DNA from 3 places in the Paenibacillus sp. FSL P2-0173 genome. Region 3 is predicted to be linked to each of the others. Evidence: riboswitches for the same ligand, from Rfam matches in the RefSeq annotation. Region 3 holds a riboswitch; each other region holds the start of a gene.
What was found. Region 3 has a riboswitch for cobalamin ahead of MKX30_RS19010 (ABC transporter substrate-binding protein). Riboswitches for the same ligand answer to the same signal wherever they lie in the genome.
Positions count from the first base shown of each region.

Region 1: it holds a riboswitch for cobalamin, as region 3 does, so the genes downstream of both, metE (5-methyltetrahydropteroyltriglutamate--homocysteine S-methyltransferase) here and MKX30_RS19010 (ABC transporter substrate-binding protein) in region 3, are expected to answer to the same signal.
Region 2: it holds a riboswitch for cobalamin, as region 3 does, so the genes downstream of both, cobJ (precorrin-3B C(17)-methyltransferase) here and MKX30_RS19010 (ABC transporter substrate-binding protein) in region 3, are expected to answer to the same signal.

Region 1 is NZ_JBBOYK010000003.1:361,130-363,333, forward strand. It holds gene MKX30_RS18015 (anaerobic ribonucleoside triphosphate reductase) at 1-135, shown strand, start outside; gene nrdG (anaerobic ribonucleoside-triphosphate reductase activating protein) at 132-629, shown strand; cobalamin riboswitch at 803-998, shown strand; gene metE (5-methyltetrahydropteroyltriglutamate--homocysteine S-methyltransferase) at 1,159-2,204, shown strand, end outside.
Region 2 is NZ_JBBOYK010000003.1:331,396-333,599, forward strand. It holds gene cobJ (precorrin-3B C(17)-methyltransferase) at 1-1,181, opposite strand, end outside; cobalamin riboswitch at 1,493-1,678, opposite strand; gene MKX30_RS17895 (LOG family protein) at 1,736-2,204, opposite strand, start outside.
Region 3 is NZ_JBBOYK010000003.1:582,468-584,671, forward strand. It holds gene MKX30_RS19010 (ABC transporter substrate-binding protein) at 1-1,350, opposite strand, end outside; cobalamin riboswitch at 1,568-1,771, opposite strand.

The sequences.
Region 1 (2,204 bases), 220 kb from region 3:
CAATGTGGCACAGATGAGGAGCACACACACTTTCAGCGCTTACGTCGGGTAACCGGATATCTGACAGGAGATTATACCGTTCGCTTTAATGCTGCAAAACAGGCAGAAGTTCGAGACCGGGTGAAACATAAGTGAATTTGTGTGGCTACATTCCGGAATCTCTGAACGAAGGATACGGCCTGCGCACCGTCGTGTTCATTAGCGGTTGCCGTCATGCCTGTCCCGGATGCTTTAATCCAGCGTCGTGGAGCTTCCGTGCAGGTGAGCCATTTACACCCCAACGACAACAGGAAGTCATTCGTGACATCATGGATAATCCGTTGTTGGACGGACTGACTCTCTGCGGGGGAGATCCGTTTTTCTCAGCAGCAGAATGCTCGCAATTTGTGCGTGACTTCCGCGAGGCCTGTCCCGACCGAACCGTGTGGGCTTATACTGGCTTTGTCTATGAAGATCTACTCACAGATCAGGAACGACAGGAGCTAGCGCTTTTGTGCGATGTGATTGTGGATGGTCGTTTTGTAGAACAGCAAAAGGACCTGACCCTTCCCTTCCGGGGCAGTCGCAACCAACGTCTGGTAGATGTAAAAGCCAGCATTCAGGCAGGCTATACCGTTTCATTGGCTTAACGCGAAGTTTACCCGGCAAGATGCTATATCCAAGACAAGCCCCCATCATGGGTAAGGCTTGTCTTTTTTTATATAGCTAACTGTTTCCATTGGAGTTTCTATTGCGCATCCTGTAAGTTTCACTTATGATGGTGAACAAGTATACGAGTGCATAATTATTCGTCATACCTTAACCGCATAGCTTGGAGATAGGTGTCTGTTCTATTCAGATCAGGCTTAAAAGGGAAGCCGGTGCAAATCCGGCACGGTCCCGCCACTGTAAACGGGGAACTTTCAGCTGTTCATATATCCACTGGTCCACAGACCGGGAAGGAATGCTGAGAGTCATGATCCGTAAGTCAGGAGACCTGCCTATTTTAACAACATCGCAAGTACCTACGGAAGATAGGGAGGTGTTAAGAGCAGTCGCCGTATTTTTGATTTTTTAATCACGGAGGCATTCTTTCCCCTACTTATTTTTAACTCTGGGGGAAGAATGCCTTTTTTGGTACGTAAAAATAAAACAGCTACCCACTAGGAGGAAAAGTACATGTCCATTATTGAATGGCCTGAATTGTCCGGCTTGATTAGCAGTAATCTGGGATATCCGCGTATCGGCGAAAACCGGGAATGGAAGAAAGCACTGGAACGCTTCTGGAACGGCAGCATTAACGAAAGCGAACTGCAGACGGAGATGAAAAGATTACGGTTGGAGCATCTGAGCAAGCAGCGTGACAAGGGGATTGATCGCATTCCTGTCGGAGACTTCTCCTATTACGATCACATGCTGGATACATCTGTAATGTTCGGTCTGGTACCCGAACGGTTCAACCATCGTCCCGCAGGACCGGTTCCTCTGTCCGTGTATTTTGGGATCGCTCGTGGACAGAAGGGAGCAACCGCCAGTGAAATGACCAAATGGATGAATACCAATTATCACTACATCGTTCCTGAATTGGCAAACGCAGTCCCGGTGTTCACTGAAAATAAACCCTTACAGGCTTATCGTGAAGCAAAACAAGAACTAGGCATTGATGGGAAACCGGTCCTCATCGGCCCCTATTCATTCGTTACCTTATCCAAAGGCTATGACCGTAAGGATTTGGCCGCCATCGTACGAAGCTTCCTGCCACTGTACACCCGTATCCTGTCTGAACTAGCGGCAGAAGGCGTTCAGTGGGTCCAAATCGATGAACCTGTCCTAACCACCTCATTCCCGGCAGAGGATTTGGACATTATTCAGGAAGTCTATGAAGCTTTGACTCAAGCTGCGCCCTCCTTGAATATAATGCTGCAAACCTACTTTGGCAGCCTGGACCATTATGAGCGTCTGTCCGCACTTCCGGTACAGGGATTGGGTCTTGATTTTGTGTATGATGATGGCGAAAATCTTCAGCATATATTGCAGCATGGCTTCCCTAAAGGAAAAACGCTGGGCGCTGGGGTTATTGACGGGCGCAATATATGGCGAAGCGACCTGAACGCTGTGGCTGCCCTGCTGGGTCAGTTAGCAGAACAAACCACTGCCGCACAGATTATCGTACAGCCATCATGCAGTCTGCTGCATGTGCCAGTCAGCCTGGAGGCAGAGCACAA
Region 2 (2,204 bases), 250 kb from region 3:
CCCGGGGAAACGCCCACCTCAAACAGCGCAGGCTTGCCAAAGCCGCCTGTCGCCATTCCAGCCGTAGCCCCCGCTCCGGCCACCGCTGACGTTCCGGCGGTGCTCTCGGCGGTAGGCGCTTGCCCGCTCCAGCGAGCGTTGGCTTCGCCAGGCAGCTTGCCGCCGACAGCGAGACGGCTTAGTGCCTCTGCTGCCAGCGATGCCGGGGCTGCGCCGGTTTGCACAGTAGTCGTTGCCTGCACGGCAGCCATCGCTTGCGGGCGTGCCTGCGTCGCAACCGCAGCGCCGCTCGCGGAGGGTCCAGCGGGCGTAGTCGGGGCTGCGCCTGCTTGCAGTGTATCCTCTTGTGCGCCCAGCGACCACGGCTCCGCTTCCGTGCGGAGACGCTGATGCGGCTTGAGTGCCTGCTCGGTCGCATCTAATGTGTATTTGCGCTGATATCCGCGCGGAGTCACGATCAAGCCGTCATACACCGTCGTCGAGGAATTGCCGATGATTACAGTCGTCAGCATCCCAATGTCATGGTTCAGCATATCTTCCAGCGTCGTTACAATAACTTGCTGACGTTCACGATAAGCACTTTTCACCAACCCAACTGGAGTTTGCGGATCGCGGTAACGCAGCAAAATGGACTGCGTCTCCACAATCTGGCGGGTACGCCGACCACTGCGCGGGTTGTATAATGCAATCACAAAATCGGCCGAAGCCGCTGCTTCTACGCGCTTCACAATCGTTTCCCATGGGGTTAGATGATCACTCAGACTGATCGTGCACGCATCATGCATAACTGGCGCCCCCAACAGTGATGCACAGGACTGAATAGCCGAGATCCCCGGTACGACTTCTACCTCAACCCCGTCCTCGCGTCGCCAGCCTTTTTGCATCAGCACCTCATACACCAGCCCTGCCATACCATAGACTCCCGCATCTCCACTGGAAATGACAGCTACCTTCTTGCCCATCTCTGCTTGGCGAACCGCCTCCTGCGCACGGCTCACTTCCTCTGTCATTCCTGTGCGTACAATCTCCTGTCCGTTCAACAACGGACGGATCAAATCAACGTAGGTATTGTAGCCGATAATGACCTCACTTTCGGCCAGCGCATCCAGCGCCCGTTTTGTGATATGTTCCATATCTCCTGGTCCAAATCCAATCACCAGCAATTTTCCTAATGGGCTCATCGTGCTCCTCCTATTCATCCTTTTCAGGGCAGCTATGCTATCTATTTCAATGATTTATGCACATCGTGTAACTCAAAAAAACCCCATCCTGCCCGGATGGGGTTTCTATGTACGCATCTCTCATCAGACGAACAAACAGCGTAAGAAGACACTATTTGTCTTCCTCCAGCCTGCCGTTGTTTTCCATCTGACTGTTTACGTTTCAAACGCTGCTGCACGTTCATATCCACGCAAACCTCTAGCCAACATGGAAAAAGCAACGTGTGCCTGATTTCCTGATTTCGTACACCCATCCTCTCCGCGAAGGTTAACGGTGCATACAGATCAAGGTAGGTCTCCTGGCTTGGCATCAACGGATTCTTTCGTCTTCCCCGTTTTTCACGAGTGACCATTTTAAAAAATCCTCTTCCTTACAGTGGCGGGACCGCTCGGGATTTGCACCCGATTCCCTGTTACCCTTTGCTCAACCGCAAAGGCACCTTGTCTGTCCGCTATTTGATTATGGGTCTTATCATAACCTTGCCTCAATCAGTTGTGCAAGCACGAAAAACGCTTTATTTCAAGTTCTCTGCTTTATTTTTTAACATATGTAGCAATTCGTCCGGGTCCGCAGAGATACTTAATAACGCTGGATGCTCAGCCCCGGTAAACCCTTCTTGCACGCTATGACGCACCATTTCTACTAACGGGTCAAAATATCCATTCACATTCAGCAGCCCAATCGGCTTGCGATGAATCCCGATTTGCGCCCAGCACAATACCTCGAATAGCTCCTCGAAGGTTCCCAAGCCACCCGGAAGAGCGATAAACGCATCGGCCATCTCGCTCATTGCCGCTTTACGCTCATGCATGCTTGCTACCTCAATAAATTCGGTAACTCCCCGATGAATGATCTCTGCATCAAATAATAGGGTGGGCATAATGCCAGTGACCTGACCGTCACCCGCCAGCATTCCATCCGCCACCTCTCCCATCAGCCCCCTGCTAGAGCCACCATAGATCAGACGGATATGATGACGAGCC
Region 3 (2,204 bases):
CCGGCTTACATTGGCTTCGCTTTTCGAAGAATAAAACATGTCCATAAAATATTGCGGCTCTCCTGTATGAGCAGTAAGCATACTGTACATAGCAAAATCCCAATCGTTTTTGGTCAACGCCTCGTCGATATTTTCCACCTTGCGAATCTTGACCTGGATTCCCTCTTTCAACAATTGGCTTTGGATGACCTCAGCCATAACAGAGAGCTCCGGACGCTGAGGGAAAGTCAGCAGCGTAACCTCGAACGGCTTGCCTTGCTTAGTCCATGTCCCTTGGGCGTCCTTCTGCCAGCCATCCTTCGTCAACAGCTGCTCTGCCGTTCCCCCCAGCGCTTTACGCTCAACTTTACCAAAGGGAAGAATGCTCGGGAATGGGCTGCTTGCTTCCGTACCGAAGCCCCTCATGACGGCGCTCACAATCGATGTGCGTGGAATCAGGCTGTCCACCACCTTACGGTTCGCCGCATCCTTGAATACTGGCGATTCCATATTGTACACGATCATATGGGTGCGCAAGGAGGGAGCCGACAGCACTTGTAGCTTGTCATTCTTTTTCAGTACCTCTGCATTATCAACCGGAATATCCGTCGCTACGTCCACCTCGCCGGATTGCAGCGCCATCAGACGCGAATTCCCGTCCGTAATGAACTTCATCGTCGCTTCAGCCAGTCGTGCCTTCTCGCCCCAATATCCGTCATAACGCTCTACGACCAACGATTGGTCCTTGTTGAACGCTTTGATTTTAAAGGCGCCTGTCATCGCTGGGTAACTCTGCTCATCTTTCATCGATGCCACATCCAGTACAATTGTCGATGGATCAGCTAGATTGGACACCAGCGCCGCGTTCGGCTGGTTTGTCGTGATTTTCAAAGCCAGCGGGCCGCTTACATCAATGGACTTCACATTCAGTAAATCCTTCGCCAGATGGCTTTTCTCGATAGAGCGCAGCAAAGACGCTTTTACACCTGCTGCATCCATACTCTTTCCATCATGAAAAGTGACTTTATCCTGCAAGCTGAACGTCCAAACTGTAGGACTATCCTGCTTCCACTCCTTTGCCAGCCAAGCCACAGGCTCCAGCTTTTCATTCAAACGTACCAGTGTCTCACCTGCACCGGATCGCATCACATCCCAGCTATTATCTCCGTGCGGGTCAACGCCTGACGGTTTCCATGTATACGCCATTATCAGCTTTTTACCTGTCGCTGTTTGTTGTGCTGACGCGTTTTCACCCTTGCCGGAGCTATCCGACGTCTTATTGCTGGTACATCCCGAAAGAGCCATAACTGCCAGAAATAGCATCACCCCTGTACATATCAACCATGAACGCCTGCTACGATTGCTAATCATTCAATGAATCCCCCTCTATCTTGTAAAATCATATAAACCTAACGCAAAACGCGAAAAAAGCATTCCGGACCACTTGATCAGCAGTCAGAAATGCTTTCATTATAAAATGTCAAAACTCACCTCGAAGCCAACTCCAAAAACATAGAAGGGATCAGATCGGTTTCAGACATTCCGTATGCAGCACGCCTAACCACCTCCCCAGCATCCCGTGGGTCTGACAGTGATGTCAAAACAGGCAGGTCTCCTGACTCCAGGCGCATCTTTCAGGCCTTCCCGGTTCTTCACAGTTCCAGTGGCTGTTCTGAAAGCTCCAGCAGTATCCTGCTGATGCCTGTATACAGTGGCGGGTCCGTGTCGGAATCTACCGAACTTCCCTTTTAAGTGAACACGCTCAACAACCATCTACATGGTCTCAACAAAACCTCGTACATAGAGTCGTCCGGCTCACACCTGTTTTCTTCCTTTATTTCTTTCCATTACGATCTTATTTTGTTGTCACAGGCTTGTCAATAAATGCTGCACAATAATTTAAATTTGAACGATGTGGCGAGAATGAAGGTGATGTCTATTCATTGCGTGCACGAAATGAACGTGCTAAAATTAGGTATAGAGATAATCATCGTGTCCGTATACTAAAAAGAGTCTTCGCCGCGCCAACGGCAAAGACTCTTAGGACTTGAAAGGCTGTGGATCACCACCACGGCGCGCTGCATAACTAAATGTTAATGCAAACGAAACCCACCGTTAGGGGCCAACCTAATTACGCGGTGGGTTTTCGCTTGTTCCGAAATTTTCGACGTAGCCAGCGATAAAGTTTACGAATACTAAACACCAGGCTTAGTAACGTAACCACC